DNA from 3 places in the Methylobacterium sp. Leaf399 genome. Region 3 is predicted to be linked to each of the others. Evidence: predicted binding sites of a transcription regulator. Region 3 holds the regulator's gene; each other region holds the start of a gene.
The links. The regulator LexA, encoded in region 3, represses DNA repair genes until DNA is damaged. The targets are predictions, from matches to a motif close to TGTTCNNNNTGTGTTCNG.
Positions count from the first base shown of each region.

Region 1: a site for LexA is predicted at 4,548-4,565, ahead of ASG40_RS10935 (LexA family protein). Genes of this name have one in related genera too.
Region 2: a site for LexA is predicted at 4,306-4,323, ahead of ASG40_RS14090 (ATP-dependent helicase). Genes of this name have one in related genera too.

Region 1 is NZ_LMQK01000016.1:17,389-25,068, reverse strand. Features, by position in the region: gene ASG40_RS10950 (AAA domain-containing protein) at 1-782, opposite strand, end outside; gene ASG40_RS10945 (hypothetical protein) at 1,022-2,437, opposite strand; gene ASG40_RS10940 (Y-family DNA polymerase) at 2,809-4,098, opposite strand; gene ASG40_RS10935 (LexA family protein) at 4,095-4,523, opposite strand; gene ASG40_RS10930 (SDR family NAD(P)-dependent oxidoreductase) at 4,928-5,713, shown strand; gene ASG40_RS10925 (SDR family oxidoreductase) at 5,724-6,467, shown strand; gene ASG40_RS10920 (PQQ-dependent sugar dehydrogenase) at 6,521-7,680, shown strand, end outside.
Region 2 is NZ_LMQK01000030.1:152,329-160,008, reverse strand. Features, by position in the region: gene ASG40_RS14105 (DUF6456 domain-containing protein) at 1-171, opposite strand, end outside; gene ASG40_RS14100 (hypothetical protein) at 457-696, opposite strand; gene ASG40_RS14095 (PhoH family protein) at 831-1,547, opposite strand; gene ASG40_RS14090 (ATP-dependent helicase) at 1,922-4,294, opposite strand; gene ASG40_RS14085 (hypothetical protein) at 4,478-4,717, shown strand; gene ASG40_RS14080 (AsmA family protein) at 4,871-7,680, shown strand, end outside.
Region 3 is NZ_LMQK01000023.1:118,615-126,294, forward strand. Features, by position in the region: gene gltA (citrate synthase) at 1-304, opposite strand, end outside; gene gltX (glutamate--tRNA ligase) at 528-1,955, opposite strand; gene ASG40_RS11690 (ComEC/Rec2 family competence protein) at 2,129-4,390, shown strand; gene lexA (transcriptional repressor LexA) at 4,384-5,154, opposite strand; gene pepN (aminopeptidase N) at 5,483-7,680, shown strand, end outside.

The DNA of each region.
Region 1 (7,680 bases), on a different contig from region 3:
AGGTGATGGATGACCGAGCGTTCGCGAACCAGAAGGTCCTTGCGCTCAGGACCGTGCCGAAGCTCATCGTCGCCGGTGAAGTCCCAGACGCGGAGGAGGCCAGAGGCGGACGGGGTCTCGACATCACGCGCGAGGTACTCGGCGAAGAGGGCGGTCGAGAATTCGGGGTTCGGATCGACGACCTCGTACCCCCTGAAGCGTGTTTTCCGCGGCTCGAACACACGGCCCGGCGTAAAGAAGCGAAGCACGTGCTCCTTATTTTTAGGGGCCGTAAGGGGATTGTTCGAGTTCCGCGTCGAGTTCGTAAAATAAGAGGCGTAGAACTTCGGGTCTTTTAAACGCAAAAACTGCTCTAGCCTCAGTACGGCCCTTGAGTCGCTATCCAGCAAAGAGGTGTTGCATTGCGGATGGGTTAGAACGACGAGTCCGTCTACATAGGGGCATCCGAGCTTAAACGACTGGGCGTCGAAAACCTGTCGAAGCAGGATGGTGTTGTCTCGGATCTTTTCGACTGGTGACCTGTCCCTGCGCTCTCCGTCCTGGTGCCAATATCCATCGACCAGTTCCAAGCGGCCCTTCCAATGCTTCAGATCGACCATTAGGACGCGGTCGTCCGTGACCAGGATCAGGTCGATCTCCCGCTCGATACGGGCCTTGATCGGATGCCTGACGATGACGTTAGCGAAACCCATCCAATGCGACGGAAATGCTAACTCGATCTCCCTTATCGCCGGAATTTCGGTCTGGAGTGGCCCATCGACGGTGAACGCCTTGATGATCAACTAACGGCCTCGAATGCGTTCTTGTTGATGACGAAGCTGACGCGATGCGGACGTATGCCCGCCGCGAGCAACTTTCACGAATCCCGGGTCCAATTTCCGCGGCGGCAGTGCACTGGAATGGCCGTTCAAGGTCAACCCATACCCGGTCCGATAGGCGTCGGAGCGGTGTGTGATGACGCGCCGATCCAACGGTGGGGACCGTCATTCGGCATAGCCCGGCTTGGCCCGTGCTCCTGCCGTCAAGCCCTTGGTTTGCGGGGCCTGTGATAACCGTCGACGAGCTCACCCAGCGGCATCCGTGTTCCCTCGTCGCCGTTGACCTGCTTCGTCCAGTTTCGGCGGAGCGCCTTAACGAGTTTGATCGGATCTTCGAAGGGGCCATCCACGATGCCTGAGAGCCCGCTGCGGACGTGCCGGTAGAGGGCCGACATGCTCCTGCGTCGCATGTCCTCGATATGAAGCTGCTCGGCAAAGCTCGCCACGAACGCCCCCCATGCGGCCTCGTCTGCCCGAAAGCGAGGCACGTCGATGATCTCGCAACCCGAGATGTATCGCTCCTGGAACACGTCGTCGTCCGCCAGGGTAAGATCGTGTCGTACCCGTTCCTCGAACCGGTCTCCGTAGTGTTTCCGATCCAGCCCGCCGCGGGATGAGGCGAGATATCTGCCGGCGTCCTCACCCAGGGTCGACCACAATCCCTCTAGGCGGTCGAGGTGTCGCGCCTTCGCATGCTCCAACTGGGTTTGGTCTTTCAGCAAGGCCAATCGCCCCAATGTGCGGACGCGCCCTTTCCGTCCCGCCTTGACGAATACGCGGCCACGCTCCTTCCTGCAGGAAGCCGAGCACCAGGCACCCAGCTGCGTCCATACGAAGTACCGGCCCTTCCATCGTTCCCCACCGCCGGAACCGCCGTTTTCGGTTTCGACGTAGGGTAGGGTCAGCCTCTTCGTCGGCGTCGTCTCGAACCCCAGCGCCAGAACGCGGCGCTCCAGGTTACCGGGCGGCAACCGTTCGCGAAGGTCCACGCTGATGCGCAGGAACTCCGGATTGGGCCGATACTCGGCCACGATGAAGCCGCGCTGAAGCCAAAGGTCGAAGCTGCCGATTCTGGCGTCGGCGGGTTTGATGCGCATGCTCGGCAGGCGCATCGACACACCACGCGCCAGTTCGACGTCCGGATGCTCGTCGATGCGCGTTGCGGCGCCGGTGCAGGCGGCCACGACGGCTGCGCTGACGCGTTCCGCCCAGCGGATCGTGTCATGGTGCTTGGCGGCGGTTAGCCTGACCTTGCAGAACAGTTCTGCGTTGATCCCGCCCGCGAAGGCTGCTCCGGTGGCATTTCCCGAGCCGCAGACGAGCGTGTGCGCCCTGTTCCCCGCGGTGGTCCGCCAGGCGATGTGCATGATCTTCGCGTGCATGAGCCCACGCACTCCGCCCAGCGCCGTCTGTACCTCGGTCCCGGATTTGGAGAGCCTTGCGAGCATCGTGATGTCGTCAGGTCGGCACCCGTCATCGACGAGCACCAGAAGCCTCACCGGCGCCAGGTCATTCAACAGACGCTCGAAGAACGACCTCTCGACGAAGGGGGCGATCACGAGGACTGAGACCGCCTGCCAACCGGGATGGCTCAACAGGTCGTAGTGGTGTCGTCCCACGAGGCTCCCCCGCCGCCCGCGTCAAATCGCAAACGTCTTGAGTGTCAGGGTTTTCCACTTCCGTGGGCAAGGGCCGGCTTATTGTTTCGCGCAGGCGTGTGGCTTGATCCCATCGTGGCCGAGCCTCTTCCGGTAATGGAGACCACAGCCGTTACAGTTCTCGAATCCGGTGACCGCTTCTTCACGCCCCGTATCCATGATGCCCCGAACGGTTTCGGGGCGGCGGTCATGGTGGACAGGGCAGAGGTCTTTCGGGTCGCGGACAAGCTGCGTTCGCTGAGGGGCGAGAAGAAGGTCCGGGTCGGGTGACGTCCCCACGGACGCGGGGGGAGAAACCGTCCGGCGGTGGCGGGCCGACACTGCGGCTCGGGTCAGGCGGCGGCGACCACCGGTAGTTCGTCGACCCTGGTAGTGTATCGCGGCGACCGCATCTCGAACTTGGTCGACCACTCCCGCTTCGGGGCGAAACCGGCCGCTCCCGGTACGACGGCCCCTCGACCGAACCGCCGATTGCACGCGTCGAGAGCCGCCATCAGCGCCGCACCCTGCTCGCGGTCGATCTGCCCTAGCCCTGGCAGGGCCCGCTGCGAGGCAGCCAGGGGCACGAGATCTGTGGTGACGACCCCGGCTTTGGAATAGCGGTACCCGTCCCTCCAGGTCTTCCTGACGCCGTGCAGGCACGCCTTCACCAGCACACGGGTGTCGTTCGATGCTTCTGGCAGGGTCACCACGGTCGACACCGACCGCTGCGGCCGGTCGCGGTCATGCTCCGAGGTGTGGAAGAAGACCGTGACATGATCGGTCCCGAGCCTCTCGCCCCGGAGCTTCTCCCCGAGCCTGGCGGCGTGGGCGGCAATAGCCTCCTCCATGGTCGCGAGATCTTCGACGCGGTTCGAGAAGCTGCGGGTGACCGCGCAGCCCTTCCGGGTGGCGGGCAGCGTCTCCAGGTCGACGCACGCCTCGCCGCGGAGCTCACGGACGAGGCGCTCGCCGACCACGGTCATGGCCTTGCGGGCGACGCGGGTGTCGAGGTCGCGCACGTCCGCGGCGCTGTCGCATCCGAGCGCCTCCAGGCGCCTGGCGTTGGCCGGACCCACGCCCCAGATGTCGCCCACCGGCACGCGGATGATCCAGTGGTCGTACTGCTCCGGATCGGTCAGGTCGCAGACGCCGCCGAGCTCCGGGTTCTTCTTGGCGACGTGGTTGGCGAGCTTGGCGAGGGTCTTGGTCGGGCCGATCCCGACGCAGGTCGGGATGCCCGTCCAGGCCCGCACGGTCGCCCGCATGTCCCGTGCAAGGGTCTCCCGATCCGACTCCCGCACGTCGGAGATGTCCAGGAAGCTTTCGTCGATGGAGTAGACCTCGATGCGGGGGGAGAAGCCCCGGTAGACCGCATTCACGCGGGCCGACATGTCGCCGTAGAGGGCGTAGTTCGAGGAGTAGACCCGGACGCCCTGGCTCCGGCACATGTCCCGGATCTTGAACCAGGGCTCGCCCATGCGGATGCCGAGCGCCTTGGCCTCGTTGGTCCGGGCAATCGCGCAGCCGTCGTTGTTCGACAGCACGATCACGGGCAGGCGTGCGAGGCGTGCGTCGAAGACCCGTTCGCACGAGCAGTAGAAGCTGTTGCCGTCGGAGAGGGCGTAGGCCCGGGCGGTCATTCGCAGCGGCGCTTGGCGCAGATGGAACCGGAGACGACGCCCCAGACCTCGACGAGGGCATCCGGTGCCAGCCGGTACTCGGGGAAGCGCGGGTTGGCGAAGTGCAGGGTGATGCGCGGACCCTGCCGCTTCCAGACCTTGAACGACCGTTCCCCGTCGATGTCGACCACCACGATGTCGCCGTTGCGCGGGGTCAGGGACCGGTCGACCACCGCGAGGTCGCCGTCGAACAAGCGCGCGAGGATCATGCTGTCGCCGGCCACCCGGACGAGGAAGGTCGCCGGCCGGTTGAAGATCAGCAGGCGCTGCAGGTCGATCTCCTCCTCGATGAAGTCGTCCGCCGGGCTGGGGAAGCCGGCCCGGACAGGTCTCGCGAGAAGAGGCACCGGCATGGGAAGGCCGATGGTGACGCCCGTGATCTGCATGGTGCTCCTCCGCGAATCCAGAATTCGAACAAACCATGAACGAAGTCGACGCGTTCCGTCCAGCGGTTACGCTTGATCGGGCGGGCAAATTCGGATGCCGCCATCTCGGGGCACTGGACGCTCGGTCATCGCGAATGGCCGCGACGGCATCTCTCGGCCCCAGTCCGGCTTGGCGGCCGTGGCAGGGCGTCCCGAGCCGATGGGTGCCGAAAGAGTGAGCCCGGTTCAACTCTCCGACAAATGGCGCTCATCGTGAATGGTGCATCCCCGCGTCCGGTCGCGGGTTAGAACCCCGTCACAGCAATACGAGGACGCAGCCCACCGACCGGTGGGAGAGCGGGCGCGGACATGCGTCCCGTCCCTCGTCCGCGTCCCGTGCCCACCTCGGAACGGATCGAACCCAAATGACCACCCAACGTCCCCTCGCCATCGTCACCGGCGGCTCCTCCGGCATCGGCTTCGAGCTCGCCAAGCAGTTCGCCGGGAACGGCTTCGACGTCGCGATTACCGGTTCCAGCGACAAGGTCCACGACGCCGCCGGCGCGCTGCGCGACCTCGGCGTCGAGGCCTACCCCCACAAGGCCGACGCCGGCACCTTCGACGGCGTCGAGGGCTTCTGGACGTTCGTGACCGGCCTGGGTCGGCCGGTCGAGGCCGCCGCGCTCAACGTCGGCATCGGCCAGGGCGGCGCCTTCGTCGACAACTCGCTGGAGGACGAGTTCAAGCTGATCGCCGTCAACATCACCGGCACCGTGCATCTCGCCAAGCGCGTCGTGCAGCACATGGTCCCGAACGGGCGGGGCCGCATCCTGATCACGTCCTCGGTCTCGGCCACCCTGCCGACCCCCTACGAGACCGTGTACGGCCCGTCCAAGGCGTTCGGCTTCATGTTCGCCGAGAGCCTGCGCGAGGAGCTCCGCGAGACCGGGGTGACGGTCACGGCGCTCCTGCCGGGGGCGACCGACAGCCAGTTCCACAAGAACGCCGGCATGGGCACCAGCGCCATCGACGGGGGCAAGAAGAACGACAGGACCGAGGTCGCCCGGCAGGGCTTCGAGGCCCTGATGAACGACGTCGACCACGTCGTGGGCGGCGACGCGGAGACTAAGCAGCAGGTCGTCGACAACCGTCGTACGCCGGAGCCGGAGAAGGCGGCGCGCCACGCCAAGCTCACCCGGCTCCAGGGTTGAGGACGCCGCCATGGGCAACCTCGCCAACGCCGTCACCATCGTCACCGGCGCCTCCTCAGGCATCGGCGCCGCCACCGCCAAACGGCTCGCCGCCTCCGGCGCCAGGGTCGTCCTGGCCGCCCGCAACGAGGACAAGCTGAAGGCCCTCGTCTCGGAGATCACGGATGCCGGCGGCATGGCCACCTTCAGGGTCACCGACGTCACCGATCCCGATGACATGAATGCTCTCGTCGGGCTCGCGGAGGAGACCTACGGCCCCGTCGACATCCTCGTGAACAACGCTGGCCTGATGCTTTTCTCCAAGTGGGAGGACACCGCGGTCGGGGACTGGGACAGGATGATCGACACCAACCTGCGGGGTTACCTCCACGCCATCGCGGCCGTGCTGCCGTCGATGATGGAACGGAAGTCCGGCCGCATCCTGAACATGAGCTCGGTCGCCGGCATCCACGTCGGCGAAGGCGCCGGGGTGTACGGGGCGACCAAGTTCTTCATCCGGGGCATCACCGAGAGCCTTCGGCAGGAAGTCGGCGTCGGCAGCGGCATCCAGGTGTCGATGGTGAGCCCCGGTGTGATCGACACGGGCTGGGCCGATAAGGTCTCGGACGCCGAGGGACGCAAGGCGGCCCAGGCCCTGAACGAGGGTGCGATCCCGCCCGAGACCGTCGCGGAGGCCGTCGCCTACGCCCTCGACCAGCCGGCGAACGTCACGGTCAACGACGTGGTGATTCACCCCACCGGCCAGCGTTGGTGAGGCGCTCGTCGCCTGGGTCAGACATTCCTATCGATCCGATGGAGAACCCCACGATGAAGTCCACGCTGCTTCTGGCCGCGACCCTGCTCGCCGGGACGGCGCTCCTGCAGGCGACCGCCCAGGAATCCGAACCGGGACGTCCACACCGTCCGTTCGCGGAACGGCCGCCGGTCGATCCGGCCATCCTGGTCGAGAAGGCGACCCGCGACCCGTTCGTACAGCCGAACGACCGCGCGCTCTTCCCCGGCCTGCCTCCCAGCGCCCCGGTGCAGCGTCAGCCGGCGCCGCGCGACGTGCCCCCGGAGGGGCAGGTGCTCGAACGCCGCCCGCCGGTGAACCCCTCGCAGCACCCGGCCTTCGCCGGCCAGACGCGCGCCGTGACCGTCAGGACGAAGACGCCCATCGAGGAAACGGTGGTCGCACGCGGGCTGTCGTATCCGTGGTCGCTCGCCTTCATGCCGGACGGGCGCATGCTGGTGACGGAGAAGTCCGGCGCCCTGCGCGTCGTCACCCAGCGGGGTGAGGTCTCCGAGCCGGTCGCCGGCGTTCCCCCGGTCATGCATGCCGGCGATTGCGGCCTCCTCGCGGTGCTGGTCGACCCCGATTTCGCATCCAACCGGTTCGTCTACCTCTCCTTCGTCGGGTACCGACCCAACGGGCATGCGCTGATGGTCGTCCGCGGTCGCCTATCGGCCGACGACAAGTCCATCGAGGGCGTCGAGCAACTCCTCACCCTGCCGCCGTTCAGCGGGATCAACCACTACGCCGGCGGCATGGTCATCGGCCATGACGGCAAGCTCTACGTCGGAACGTCCGAGTGGATCACCGACGAGACGCGGATCGCCGCCCAGCTGCCCGCCTCGCCCATGGGCAAGATCCTGCGCATCGACCGCGACGGCTCGATCCCGGCGGACAACCCCTACGTCAACGTCAGCGGCGCCGAGCCCCGGGTCTGGTCCATCGGCCATCGCGATCCCGAGGGCCTGGCCCTCGACCCCAAGACCGGCGGCCTCTGGATCAGCGACCACGGTCCGCAGGGCGGCGACGAGATCGACCGGGTCGAGCCCGGCCACAACTACGGCTGGCCGCTGGCCGCCTACGGCAAGCGCTACGACGGGGGCCTCCTCGGGGGCGGCCGCTCCCAGTTCCCAGGTACCGACCAGCCGGCCTACTACTGGGATCCCGCCATCGCACCGGCCGGCATCGCGTTCTA
Region 2 (7,680 bases), on a different contig from region 3:
GCCGCTGCGCACGATCAGGCCGGTCTCGTCGACCGGGTCCTCCAGCGCATAAGCGCCCTCCGCGGCGAGGGCCGCCAGGAGCCGCGCGGCATGGCGGTCGAGGCGCGTCTCCGGGCGAGTTTTGGGGACGACGGAGGCGAGGCCATGATTGGCCTTGCGAGCTTTGTTCATGATATGTTCCCTACGAGGCTGATGGGAAACGACCCCCGCACAACCAACGGTAAAGGAAAAATATCCTAGCACAAGTCTTGACAGCCAAAGGGCAGTCTTCCAACGGCCTCTTCCAAGGGCCGGTCTTCAGTGCCGTGCGAACGTCCGCTACGCTCGTCCGAGATCGACACGGGTTTTTCCCCACGAAAAAGGCCGCTCCGACGACATCGGAACGGCCTTCGTAGGCGGTCGATGCCCCACCCCACGGGCGGGAAGTGGCGGGCCGGCAGGCGGCCCGCCGGCCGATCACATGCGGCGCATGTCCCGGCGCATCATCCGACGCTTCATCATGCGCCGCTCCATCATCCGACGCTTCATCATGCGCCGCTCCATCATCCGGCGCTCCATGCGCATCATCTGAACGTTGGTGACGGCGTCGGGAGCGGTGACGCCCATCGGAGCGCCGGGGGCAGCGGAGGCGGAGGTGGCGAGGCCAGCGGCGCCGAGCGAGGCGAGCACGGCGAAGGCGAAGGTCAGTTTCCTCATGAAGGGCGTCCTTTTTTCTGTGTCCCGAGCGCGGCACCCGGTTCGTTCTCCCGACGCGGCGCGCCGGAGAAGATCGTCGCACACCGGGGCGCGCGGCAGGCCCCCGTTCGGGCCTGCCGCTGACAACACGCGAGTCAGAGTTTCGTTTCCTCGAAGGCCCTGACCCAATCAGCGCAGATGCCCGAGCGGACGATGTCGTCGAGGGTGAACTCCACGATCGGGATGCGCATCATCCGGCTTTTCACGAGATGGATGACGGTGCGCAGGCCCGAGGTCTCGCGCAGATCGGTCTGCGAGACGTCGCCGTTGATGATGACCTGGCAATCGTCGCCGATGCGGGTCAGGAACATCTTGATCTCGGCGGTGGTGGTGTTCTGCGCCTCGTCGAGGATCACGAGGCAGTTCTTGAAGGTGCGCCCGCGCATCACCTCGAAGGGCACCACCTCGATGTCGCCGGTCTTGCAGGCGATCTCGAAGGCCGCCGTGCCCATCCGCTCCTTGATGGTCTCGGTCAGCGGCGCGACCCAGGGGGCGATCTTCTCCTCGAGGGTGCCGGGGAAGAACCCGAGCGAGCGCCCCGAGGGCACGTTGGGCCGGGTGATGATGACCTTGGAGATCCGGCGCTGGCGAAGCTGGTCGGCGGCGCGGGTGCCGGCGATGTAGGTCTTGCCGGTCCCGGCGGGCCCGAGGACGATCACCTGGGGGTGGGTCGCCAGGGCATCGAGGTATTCGGCTTGCCGGTCCGTCAGGGGTTGGATGGGACTGAGGATCCGCTCCTCGTCGAAACGCGTTCGGTGCAGTCGGGCCGGATGCTCGTCAACCAATTCAAGTCGTGCGCGCCGTCTCTTCATCGAACAACACTCCAACCGGACGTGCCAATCTGGACTTGCCAACGCTTCGCTACGCTACTGTCGTGACTCCCGCCGATATCCTCCGGTCCACAGATCAAACTCTCCGATGCCGGGGAGTTCCCCGCACCGACGAGGCCGCTGTGGACGGCCGGCCGATCCCGCCCGGCCGATCCCGCGACGTGTCGCGCGGGTGTTGCCGTGCACGCACCATGCCGCGCTGCACGCGACAGGGCCATGACGACAGCTTTTCGTTAACGGAACCGTAAGATCGCACGAGGTGCTGGACCCACTCGGGGTACGATCCATCGCGATCCCTCGATCGTCCACGCCGCAGATGGGCGGGACGGCCGGCCCCTCGGGGCCGGTGAGACGCCTCATCCGGGCTGGATGAAACTGTCGAGCACCATTTTCCGGCCGGCCTTGTCGAAGTCAACGGTGAGCTTGTTGCCGTCGACGGCCGCGACCTCGCCGGGGCCGAACTTCATGTGGAAGACGCGCATGCCGGTGGCGAAGGCCGAGGGCGCGCCGGTGGACGATGCCACGAGTTCGCCCTCGATCTGGCGCGGGGCGCCGCGCTGGCTCGACCCGCGGCCGAACTCCTGGCGGCGCGCGGTGGCATCCGCGGTCCTGGCGGTGTTCTCCTGCGCCCGTTGCCAGCCCGGCGTAGAGTACGACGAGCCGAACGGCGTCGGGTTGCGGTCGAACCGGGAGGCGCCGGCCGCGAAATGGGCGGGCGCATCGACCACGTCGACGGCGTCCGGCGGCAGTTCGTCGATGAAGCGGCTCGGCACCGTCGAGGACCACAGGCCGTGGATGCGCCGGTTGACGGCGAACGACAGTTTCGCGCGCCTGCGTGCCCGGGTGAGACCGACATGGGCGAGGCGGCGCTCCTCCTCCAGCCCGGCCCGGCCGCTCTCGTCGAGCGCCCGCTGGTTGGGAAACAGCCCGTCCTCCCAGCCCGGCAGGAACACCGTGTCGAATTCGAGCCCCTTGGCGGCGTGCAGGGTCATCAGGGAGACGCGATCGGCCCCCTCCTGCTCGCTGGCCTCCATCACCAGGGAGACGTGTTCGAGGAAGGCGCCGAGATCCGGGAACTCCTCCATGGAGCGCACGAACTCCTTGAGGTTCTCGAGGCGCCCGGCGGCGTCGGCCGAGCGGTCCTTCTGCCACATCTCGGTATAGCCGGATTCCTCGAGGATGGTCTGGGCCACCTCCGATTGCGGCCGGCCCTCGATCATCCGCGCCCACCGCGAAAAGCTCTCCACCAGGGCGCGCAGGGTCGAGCGGGCCTTTGGCTTGAGCTCGTCGGTCTCGACGAGGCCGCGCGCCGCCATCAGCAGCGGTACCTTCCGGGCCCGCGAGGTGGCGTGCAGCACCTGCAGCGTCGCGTCGCCCAAACCGCGCTTGGGGGTGTTGAAGATGCGCTCGAAGGCGAGGTCGTCGGCCGGATTCACGGTGACGCGCAGGTAGGCCAGCGCGTCGCGGATCTCGGCGCGCTCGTAGAAGCGCGGGCCGCCGACGACCCGGTAGGGCAGGCCGAGCTGGACGAAGCGGTCCTCGATCTCGCGCATCTGCGCCGAGATCCGCACCAGCACCGCGATCTCGGACAGCGGGTGGTTCTTGGCCTGCAGGCCCTCGATCGCCTCGCCGAGCTGGCGGGCCTCCTCCTCCGAATCCCAGGCGCCCGAGACCGTGACCTTCTCGCCGGCCACGTCCTCCGTGCGCAGGGTCTTGCCGAGACGGCCCTCGTTCTTGGCGATGAGCCCCGAGGCGGCCGAGAGGATGTGGCCGGTGGAGCGGTAGTTGCGTTCCAGCCGCACCACGGTGGCGCCGGGGAAGTCGTGCTCGAACCGCAGGATGTTGTCGACCTCGGCCCCGCGCCAGCCGTAGATCGACTGGTCGTCGTCGCCGACGCAGGCGACGTTGCGGTGGCCCAGCGCCAGCAGCCGCAGCCACAGGTACTGGGCGACGTTGGTGTCCTGGTACTCGTCCACGAGGATGTAGCGGAAGCGCTGCTGGTAGGTCTCGAGCACGTCCGGGTTCTCGCGCCAGAGCTTGAGGCACAACAGCAGCAGGTCGCCGAAATCCGCCGCGTTGAGGGTGGCAAGCCGGGCCTGGTAGGCGGTGTAGAGGGCGCCGCCCTTGCCGAAGGCGAAGGCCTGCGCCTCTCCCGGCGGCACCTGCTCGGGCGAGAGGCCCCGGTTCTTCCAGCCGTCGATGGTGGAGGACAGGGCGCGGGCCGGCCAGCGCTTCTCGTCGATACCCTGGTCGGCGATGACCTGCTTCATCAGGCGCAGCTGGTCGTCCATCCCCAGGATGGTGAAGTCGGACTTCAGGCCGACGAGCTCGGCGTGGCGGCGCAGGATCTTGGTGCCGATGGCGTGGAAGGTGCCGAGCCAGGGCATGCCCTCGCCCGCCGGGCCGATCAGCGCGCCGATGCGCAGCTTCATCTCGCGGGCGGCCTTGTTGGTGAAGGTCACCGACAGGATGTCGTAGGGCCGCGCCCGGCCGGTGGCGACGAGGTGGGCGATGCGGGTGGTGAGCACCCGCGTCTTGCCCGTGCCGGCGCCGGCCAGCACCAGCACCGGCCCTTCGGTGGTCTCCACGGCCCGGCGCTGCTCGGGGTTGAGCCCCTCGAGATAGGGCTCTCCCTGCGGCCGCAGGGACGCCATGGCACGCGCGGCGATGGAAGAACCGGTTTGCGAGGTCGGAGCGGGCGCGGGCGCCGCGCCGGGATGCTGTGTCATGCCCGCTTCCCTGGACCAAAACGCGAACGGCGTCGAGGGCGCGGCGCCCGCGCCCGGCGTCCAGGCTGCGACCACGCGGGGGTACTCTTCGCGCCTGCGTGGAACTTGGATTCCCGCCCCCGCGTCGACACATCGAGCCCAGTCGCCGCCTCATCCGAGCCTTGAGTCAGTCAGGACCGACCCATGCGCCTATCCCTCGCCACCGCCCTGTTCCTCGCCGCCGCCAGCCCGGCGCTCGCCCAGTTGTCGGGCAACCCCGACAGCCTGAACGCCACGAACGAGCGGCTCTCCAACCAGAGCCAGATCCGCGGCATCCAGCAGCAGCAGCAGTTCGAGAACAACCAGATGCGCATGCAGATCCAGCGCAACGACGCCTTCCGCGCGGCACCCGCGCCGACGATCGTCGTTCCGCCCCGGCGCTGAGGCCCGGCACTGAAGCGCGCCCCCGGCCCGTGTGCTATGCGCAGGCCCGGGGACGCGAGATGTGGCGCCGCGCCGTGGATGCGGCCGGGTGCGATCCATCGTCGAGCCCCGTGAACCGGCCCGTCGACGCGGGCGACACGGGAACAGAGACTGGTGCGTGACATCCTGACCGCGGTCGCGGGCGCCGTCATCGTCATCCTGGTGGCGGCCCTGGCGATCCCGCCGTTCTTCCCCTGGGAGGAGTACCGCACCCTGGTCGACCGGGCGATCTCGCGGTCCGTCGGTCTTCCCGCCCGCAGCGAGGGGCGGATCGGGGTGCGGTTCCTGCCCTCGCCGCGGCTGCGCCTCGACCGGCTCTCGCTGGGCGACGCCCGGGACACCGACAGGCCGTCCGTCGACCTCGGCTTCGTCAAGGCCGAGATCGGGCTGACGCCGCTCCTCTCCGGCGAGATCCGCTTCACCGAGACCCGTATCGGCCGGGCAGAATTGCGCCTGCCGGTGACCGACGGCGACAGCGTGATGCTGCCGGCAGCCCCCCTCACCGGCGAGGACGGGCTCGCCGTCGACGACCTCGCCATCCGCCAACTGGTGGTCACCACCATCGCCACCAGGACCGGCCGGACCGGCCAGATCCGTGCCGAGGACGTTCGCCTCGACGCGCCGCGGCTCACCGGCCCGTGGCGGGTCGCGGGCTCGCGCGGCGGCGTGCCGTTCCGCCTGTCCACCGGCCAACCCGATGCCGAGGGCCGCATCGCGGTCAAGCTCTCGGGTGGCGGCGACACCCACCCGCGCGTCGAACTCGACGCGCGCTTGGGTCTCGTCCCGGTGCCGGACGCGCCCGCCGGCCCGATGCGGGCGATGGTGCCGGAGGCGGAGGGGACCTGGCGCGTCGTCGTCGGGCCGCCGACCCAGGCGGCCGGCCACTACCTGCCGTTCTCCCTGTCGGGGCGCTTCGCCTCGCGCAGCCCCGTCGCCACGCTGGAAGGGGTGACCGCCGAGATCGACCCGGGCGGCAAGACCCTGCGCCTCACCGGCGACGGTCGGCTCGACCTGCGCGAGGGCCGCGCCGCGCTGAGGCTGGAGGCGCGCCGCCTCGACCTCGATTCCTTCCTGATCTCCACCGAGGGACAGGCCCTGATCGGGCGCGGCATGCCTGCCGCCGCCGGCAACCTGCCGGTGCTGGCCGACCTCGACGTCTCCGTCGAGAGCCTGGCGCTCGGCCTCGACGACTGGTCGGACCTCGACCTCGGCCTCACCCTCGACCGCGACGGCGGCCTCGTCCTGCGGCGCTTCCGGACCACGGCGCCGGGCGGCGCCCGGCTCACCGTCACCGGCAGCCTCGACACCCAGCCCCGCCTGCGCTTCACCGGCACCGCCGGGCTCGACGTGGCGGCCTCCGACGGATTCGGGCGCTACCTGCGCAAGCTCGGCCTCGAGGGGCCGGCGGTGGCGGTGATGGACGGCCGGCCGATCCAAGCCTCCTCCGACCTCTCCGCCGACTTCTCGGCCGAAGCCCCGACCCTGTCGCTGCGCAACCTGCGCCTCGGCCTCGGCGAGGCGCGTATCACCGGCAACGCCCGCTACACGCGAGGGGAGGCCGGCACCCGGGGCCGCTTCGACGCCCAGCTCGCGGCCAAAGGGGTCGACATCGCGACGCTGCCCTCCTTCGCACAGGCGGTGTCGGGCCTGCGCGGCCACGACATCGGCCTGACGCTGCAGGCCGGCGACGTCCGCTACGGCCCGCGCCAGGGCGCCGGCGGCAGCATCGCGGCCAGCATCCGGTCTGACGGTCCGGCGCTGTCCATCGACACCCTGGAGGTGACGGATCTCGCCGGCGCCAACGCCAGGCTCTCGGGCCGCATCGCCCCCGACGGCTCGGGGCGGATCGCCGGCCATGTCGACGCGCCGGTGGCCGCCCCCCTCCTCGCCCTCCTCGACCGGGCCTGGGTGGCGGAGGCCCGGCTGCTGCCGGCCTTCCTGCGCCGGGGCGCCCTCGACCTCGACCTCAGCCTGGAACGGGAGGCGGGGGCCGCCGACACCCTCAAGGCCGCCGCCAAGGGCAAGGCCGCCGGCAGCGACCTCGACCTCACCGTGATCAGCCGGTCGGGCCGCATCGTCAGCCTCGACGCGACGCTGGCCACCGCCGAGGCGGCCCGCTGGCTCGGGCGGGGCGAGGCTCCCACCCGCCAGCCGGCGCGCCTCACCCTGACCGGCCGTCGCGGTTCCCTGCCCGGCGAGCCGAGCCCGTTGAGCGTCACCCTCGACGGGGCCGTCGCCGGCCTCACCCTGGCGACCAAGACACCGATCCTGGTGGAGCCCGGCCTGCTGCCCCCGGACGCGGGCGAGATCGCCATCGCGACCGCCGACCTCGGCCCGGTCCTCGACCTCGCCTTCGGCAAGGGTGCGACCGTGCCCGGCCCGCTGCCGGCGGACCTCGTGCTGGGCCTGTCGCGGGCCGGCGACGAGGCGCGGTTCGCGGTGAGCGGGCGCATCGCCGGCCATCCCGTCACCGCCAGCCTGCTGCGGGCGCCCGAGGGCGACCTCGGCGGTAGCCTCGGGCTGCGGCGGCTGTCCCTGCCCTGGCTCGTCGGCGTCCTGGCCCTCCCTCTCGATCCACGCGCGGCCCCGAGCGCCGGCGCGACCCTGTCGGGCGCGCGGTTCATGCCCGCGCCCGAGCGGCCGCCCGTCACCCTGGCCCTGCGGGCCGACACCCTCGACCTCGGACGCGGCTTCACCATGACGGGGGCGGCCCTCAACCTGCGGCTCGCCGACGGGGCGCTCAGCCTTGACGACATCACCGGCACCCTGGCCGGCGGCGTGTTCACCGGCTCGGCCACCGTCGCCCGCCAGGGCGGGGCGGCGTCCGTCTCCGGCGAGGGTCGCATCGACGGGGCCGATCTCAAGGGGCTCGCCGGACCCGGGGCGGTGGCGGCCACGATCTCGGCGTCGCTGCGCTTCGGCGC
Region 3 (7,680 bases):
CGGCCTTCTGGGCCGGGGTCGGCAACTCGCCGAACAGCATCAGGTAGCAGGTCTCGAGGAAGTCGCCCTGCTCGGCGATCTGCTCGATGGGATAGCCGCGGTAGAGCAGGATGCCCGCGTCGCCGTCGATGTAGGTGATCTTGGATTCGCACGACGCCGTCGACGTGAAGCCGGGATCGAAGGTGAAGACGCCGGTCTTGGCGTGGAGCTTGCCGATGTCGATGACGTCGGGACCGATGGTCCCGGTCTTGATCGGAAGCTCGATCTGGTTGTCGCCCACGGTAATCGTGCTGGATGCGCTCATGGAGACGTGGACCCTTTCCTGGCAGCGGGCGGACCGAGGCTTGATGGTGTGAAGCCGGCCCGCCTGACGACGAAGCGACCACCGGCATCCAGGTTCCGCCTGCACCCTTATGCTGCAGTTGCGAACACCGGAACCGGGTTAGCGGATCGGCCCCCGGCCTTCAACTCGCGACCGTCGATCCCCCCGTCGCATCAAGCGAAATCCGGGCCGCAACCGTGACGGGTCAGGCGGCCTCGATCCGGTCGCGCAGGCGGCCGAGGCTGTCCTCGCGCCCGAGCACGGCCATGACGTCGAACAGCGGCGGCGAGGTCGTTCGGCCGGTGAGCGCCGCCCGCAACGGCTGTGCGACCTGCCCGAGCTTGAGCCCGTTCGCCTCGGCGAACTGGCGCACCGCCGCCTCGGTCGCGGCGGCGGTCCACTCCGCGACGGCCTCGAGGACCGGGAGGACCGCGGCCAGGCGCGCCTTGGCCTCCGGGGTGAGGAGGGCGGCGGCCTTGTCGTCGAGCGCCAGCGGGCGGGCGGCCGTAAGGTAGTAGGCGCTGTCGAGAAGCTCGACGAGGGTCTTGGCGCGCTCCTTGAGGCCGGGCATCGCCGCCGTGAGCGCGGCCTTCAGCGGCGCCGGCATCGGCGAGGCGATGCCCCGCGACGGCCCGAGGGCGGGCAGGATGCGGTCGATCGCCTCCACCAGCGCCGAATCCTCGGCGCCGCGGATGTAGATGCCGTTGAGGTTTTCGAGCTTGGCGAAGTCGAACCGGGCCGGCGAGCGGCCGATCGCGCCGAGATCGAACGCCTCCGTCATCTCCTGCGTCGAGAAGATCTCCTGGTCGCCGTGGCTCCATCCGAGACGCACGAGGTAGTTGCGCAGGGCCGAGGGCAGGTAGCCGAGGTCGCGGTAGGCATCGACACCGAGCGCGCCGTGGCGCTTCGAGAGCTTGGCGCCGTCGGCCCCGTGGATGAGGGGGATATGCGCCATCGCCGGCACCGGCCAGCCGAACGCCTGATAGATCTGGCTCTGCCGGGCGGCATTGGTCAGGTGGTCGTCGCCGCGGATCACCTGGGTGACGCCCATGTCGTGGTCGTCCACCACCACCGCCAGCATGTAGGTGGGATTGCCGTCCGAGCGCAGCAGGACGAGGTCGTCGAGGTCGCGGTTCTGCCAGACGACGCGGCCCTGCACGCCGTCCTCCACCACGGTCTCGCCCTCCGAAGGGGCGCGCAGGCGGATCACCGGCTTGACGCCGGCCGGCGCCTCGGAGGGATCGCGGTCGCGCCAGCGCCCGTCGTAGCGCATCGGCCGTCCCTCCGCCCGGGCCGCCTCGCGCATGGCGGTGAGTTCCTCGGGCGTGGCGTAGCAGCGATAGGCGTGGCCCGAGGCGAGCAGGCTCTCGGCCATCTCGCGGTGCCGGTCGGCGCGGGCGTATTGGTAGACGACGTCGCCGTCCCAATCGAGGCCGAGCCAATGCAGGCCGTCGAGGATGGCCTCGATCGCCCCTTGCGTCGAGCGTTCGCGATCGGTGTCCTCGATCCGCAGCAGCATGCGACCGCCGAAGCGGCGCGCGTAGAGCCAGTTGAACAACGCCGTCCGGGCTCCGCCGATGTGCAGGTAGCCGGTGGGCGAAGGCGCGAAACGGGTGACGACGGCTGACGACATCGGGCGGTCTGACTTGTGTGGGGAGAGGAGGATCGAGCGGGTCGACCCGCCGGGCTGCGGCCCTGTAGCATGGGCGGGCGGGGACGTTAAGGAACGGGCCGGGCCATGGCGTGCCCGCGGACGCCATCCGGGGCGGCGGGGTCCGGCGAAGGCGAGATCGGGAGACCGTCGGCATGGCGCGGGGCGAGGCTGGGGCGCGGACGGCCGGGCGGATCGCCGCCCTGTCGCCCCGCCGTCTCGCCGCCTGGCTCCCCGCATTGCGGCACTGGTTCGTCGCGGGCGTTTCGCTGGAGGCCGAACGGCGGCGGCTGTTTCCCTGGCTCGCGGTGGCCTTCGGCGCCGGCATCCTCGTGTATTTCTCCGCCACCGTCGGCGAGCCCGTGTTGGCGGCGCCCCTGGGATCGGCGGCCCTCCTCGCGGCCCTCGTCCCCGTCTGCGCCGCCCGGCCGGTATTGCGGGCGCTCCTCCTCGGGCTCGTGGCCGCGCTCCTCGGCTTTGCGGCCGGGGCCTGGCGCGTCGCCACGGTGGCGAGCCCGATCCTGGCCCGCACCACGATCGCGCCGCTCACCGGGTTCATCGAATCCCTGGACGAGCGCGAGGAGGGTGCGCGCCTGATCATCCGGGTCGAGAGCTTCGGCAGCCTCGCCGCCGAGGCCCGGCCGACCCGGGTGCGCGCCTCCTACAAGGCATCCCGCCCCCTCAAGCCGGGCGATTTCATCGCCGCCAACGCGCGCCTGCTGCCGCCGCCGGAAGCGGCGCGGCCGGGCGGGTACGACTTCGGCCGCGACGCCTTCTTCCGCGGCCTCGGCGCGGTGGGCTCCCTCGTCGGCAAGATCGAGGTCAAGCCGCCCCCCGGGCCGCTGCCGGTCCGGTTGCGTGCGGCCGCGGCGGTGGACGACGCCCGCAACGCCCTCACCCGGCGGATCACCGATGCCATCGGCGGACAGGCCGGTGCGGTCGCCGCCGCCCTGGTCACGGGCAAACGCGGCCTCATCGACCAGCAGACCAACGACGTGCTGCGGGACGCGGGGATCTATCACGTGGTCTCGATCTCGGGCCTCCACATGGTGCTGGCGGCCGGGGTGGTGTTCTGGCTGGTGCGCGCGATCCTGGCGGCGGTGCCTTTCCTCGCCCTGCGGACACCGATCAAGAAGATCGCCGCCGCCTTCGCGATGGTCGGCGTCACCGCCTATTGCGTCTTCTCCGGCTGGGACATCGCGGCCGAGCGGGCCTGGATCATGACCCTGGTGATGCTCGGCGCGATCCTGGTCGACCGCCCCGCTTTGAGCATGCGCAACCTGGCGCTGGCGGCCCTGATCGCGCTCGCCCGCGAGCCGGAGGGGCTGCTCGGCCCGAGCTTCCAGATGTCGTTCGGAGCCGTCGCAGGCCTCATCGCCTGCGCCGTATATCTCGACGGAAGCGGCCTGCGCCGCGAGGCCGACGGCCGCGTCGCCCGCGCGATGGCCACCGTCGCCGCGGCGGTCGTCGGAACCCTCGCGACGACCCTGGTGGCGCAGATCGCCACCGCACCCTTCTCCACCTACCACTTCCAGGCGGTGCAGCCGTTCGGCCTCGTCGGCAACGCCCTGACCCTGCCGCTGGTCTCGCTGGCGGTGATGCCCGCGGCGGTGCTCGGGATCCTCGCCTACCCCTTCGCCCTCGACCAGCCGGTGTGGTGGCTGATGGGGCTCGCCGTGCAGGGCATGCTCGCGATCTCCGCCTGGATCAGCGGCTTCGGCCACGCCAGCGTCATGGTGCCCGCCTTCGGAGCCGGTGCCCTGGCCTGTCTGGCCGCCGCCCTGATCGTCCTCGCCCTGCCCGTCTCAAGCCTTCGCTGGCTCGGACTGCTGCCGGCCGCCATCGGGGTCGCCCTGGCGGCGATCCCGATGCGCAACGACATCTACGTCGACCGGGAGGGCGCGGGAGCCGCCGTTCGCGACCGGTCGGGCCGCCTGGCCGCGCTCGGGCGACCGCCGGCCTTCGTCATGGAGCAATGGCTGAAGGCGGATGGCGATTCGCGCCAGGCCAAGGACGTCATCGCCGCATCCCCGGCGCGCTGCGACCGGCTCGGCTGCACGATGGAGGCGCAGGACGGCCGCCGCATCGCGCTGCTCAAGGACCGCCGCGGCTTTCGTGAGGACTGCGTCCGGGCGGATATCCTGATCTCGCGTCTCGAAGCGCCGACTGCTTGTGCCGCCGCCGTCATCGTCGACAGACGCTTTTTGCGGGACCACGGCGCTACTGCGATCCGCCTGACGGACGGGGCACCGACACTGACGACCGCGCGTGCGCCCGGCATCACCAAACCCTGGCGACCGTCCACGGTGGCGCCACGCCTGGCACCAACGCCGGACCCGGTGACGGCACCGGAAGCCACCGACGACGAAACGGTACCCGACACCCCTTCGTCGTCGCCGGCGGAGCGGCTTCAGTAGCGCCGCACGAGACTGACCAGGCGACCCTGGATGCGAACGCGGTCGGGGCCGAGCACCCGGGTTTCGTAGGCGGGGTTGGCCGCCTCCAGGGCGATGGACGAACCGCGGCGGCGCAGGCGCTTCAGGGTCGCTTCCTCGTCGTCGATCAGCGCGACGATGATGTCGCCGGTGTTGGCGGTCTCCTGCTTGCGGATGACCACGAGGTCGCCGTCGAGGATGCCGGCCTCCACCATCGAGTCACCGCGCACTTCGAGGGCGTAATGCTCGCCGCCCGACAGGAAGTCTGGCGACATCGCGATGGTGTGGCTCTGCTCCTGGATCGCCGAGATCGGTGTTCCCGCAGCGATCCGCCCCATCACCGGCACCATCACCGGCCGCCCCGCCTCGTCGGTGACACGCGCCATCGGCGGCTTGGCCATGGTCGGCCGCGCGACCGGCGCATGGCTCTGTCCCGACTGGTCCCGACCCTTGCCGCCCTCGACCACGCTCGGCGTGAAACGCCGTGCCTCGACCGGTGCGTCCGACCGGACCGGCATGGTGCCGCCGAGGCTCTCGGGCATCCGGATCACCTCGATCGCCCGGGCGCGATTGGGCAGGCGCCGCAGGAAGCCCCGCTCTTCGAGGGCGGTGATGAGACGGTGGATGCCGGATTTCGACTTGAGGTCGAGCGCGTCCTTCATCTCGTCGAAGGAGGGAGGAACACTGCTCTCCTGCATCCTCTGCTGTATGAACTGCAGCAGATCCAATTGCTTGCGCGTCAACATCCGACGACCCACACTCTCGCGACACCAACCGCGACACGACATCGCAGAAACAAATCACGAACAGGCTAGCCGTTCTTTAAGTGTTCTGCAAGGGTTCCGATCCGACCCGTGTCGTGATCGATCCGAGGGAAATGGACGCCGCTCGCCGTCGCGGCGGCGGGCCGGCGGCGCCCATGGGATACGGGTCGCGGCGCTGTGAATGGTCGGCGACCTCATGCGAGAAGACGGAGATCTCGACCGGGCTCGGGGAAACCGCCGCAACGCCGGACGGTACCCGTAGACCCGAACACGGCCACTCCGGTCGCCGCCGCAGGAAGACTGATCCGTGATGCGCACCGACATGCCGACCCTGATCCGCCTCGAGGACTACCGGCCGAGCGACCACCTCATCGACCGGGTCGACCTCGACGTCGTGCTGCATCCCACCGCGACCCGGGTGGTCTCCCGCCTCAGCCTGCGTCCCAACCCGGCCGGCCGCATCGGCTCACCGTTGGTGCTCGACGGCGAGGACCTCGTCCTCGTCCGCATCGCCCTCGACGGCAGGGTGCTCGACGCGGGATCCTTTTCCGTCGATGCCACCGGCCTGACCATCGCCGATCCGCCCCGGGCGCCCTTCACCCTGGAGATCGAGACCCGGATCGACCCGTCCGCCAATACCCGGCTCATGGGGCTCTACCGGTCGAACGGGGTCTATTGCACCCAATGCGAGGCCGACGGCTTCCGCCGGATCACCTACCTCCTCGACAGGCCGGACGTCCTATCGGTGTACACCACCCGGATCGAGGCGGACCGCGACGAGGCGCCGGTGCTGCTCGGCAACGGCAACCTGGTGGAGGCCGGCGAGGCGGGCCCCGGTCGCCATCATGCCGTCTGGCACGATCCCCACCCGAAGCCCGCCTATCTCTTCGCCCTCGTGGGCGGGCGCCTCGACCGGCTCGATCGGGCCTTCACCACGATGGAGGGCCGCGAGGTCACGCTCGCGGTCTACGTCGAGCCCGGCAAGGCGGAGCGGGCGGCCTACGCCCTCGACGCGGTCGCGCGATCGATGCGGTGGGACGAGGAGGCGTTCGGCCGCGCCTACGATCTCGACGTGTTCAACGTCGTAGCGGTCTCCGACTTCAACATGGGCGCCATGGAGAACAAAGGCCTCAACATCTTCAACGACAAATACGTCCTCGCTAGCCCCGACACCGCCACCGACGCGGACTACGCCAACATCGAAGCGATCATCGCCCACGAATACTTCCACAACTGGTCCGGCAACCGGGTCACCTGCCGCGACTGGTTCCAGCTCTGCCTCAAGGAAGGGCTGACGGTGTTTCGCGACCAGGAATTCTCGTCCGACATGCGCTCGCGGGCCGTCCACCGCATCGGCGAGGTCAAGACCTTGCGAGCCCGCCAGTTTCCCGAGGACGCCGGGCCGCTCGCCCATCCGGTCCGGCCGCAGGCTTACGCCGAGATCAACAACTTCTACACGGCCACCGTCTACGAGAAGGGAGCCGAGATCGTGCGGATGCTGCGCACCCTCATCGGCGCGAAGGCTTTTCGCGCGGGTATGGACCGCTACTTCTCCGACAACGACGGCAGGGCGGCCACCGTCGAGGATTTCCTCGATGCCTTCGCGGCCGTGACGGGACGCGACCTGTCGGCTTTCGCGCGCTGGTACGAGCGGCCGGGCACGCCGCGGGTGACGGTGCAGGAGCACTACGACCCGGCAGCACGTAGCTACCGCCTCGCCTTCACCCAGAGCCTGCCGGGTTCGGAGGGCGAGGCCCTGGTGATTCCGATCCGCCTCGGCCTCGTCGGCGCCGACGGCCCCCTGGCCGGACCGCGCTGCGACAGTGTCGTCGACGGGGTTTTCGTCCTGGAGGCGGCGACCGACAGCCTCACCTTCACGGATGTCGCCGAGGCGCCGGTGCCGTCCCTGCTGCGGAGCTTCTCGGCGCCGGTGAAGCTGGTGCCACCCCTGACCACGGCGCAGAACCTGACGCTGCTGCGCCACGACGCCGATCCGTTCAATCGCTGGCAGGCCGCTCAGGCGATGGCGCTCCACCTCATGGTTGCCGCCAGCCGCGGCGACGCGGCCGAAGCCGATGCGGCGGCCTTCGTGGAGGCCATCGGCGGGTTCCTCGACACGGACGCCCTTGGCGATCCCGCCTTCGCCGCCCTCGTCCTCGGCCTGCCGAGCGAGGGCGACGTCGCCAACGAGATCGGCGCGGACATCGACCCCGACGCGATCCACGGCGCCCGGCGCGCCCTGCGCGAACGGCTGGGGCGGCATCTCGCGGGGCGTCTCGTCGCGCTGCGCACCACCCTGGCCGACCCGCCCGGCACCGCCTTCAGCGCGGAAGCGGCCGCCGCCGGCCGGCGCGCGCTTCGCAATTCCGCCCTCGATCTGATCGCGGCGGGAGATCCGGTGTTCGGCGCCGACCTCGCTGGAGAACAGATCCGGCTCGCCACCACGATGACGGACCGGTTGGGCGGCCTGTCCACCCTCGCCCTGATCCCGGGTGCGGCGCGCGAGGA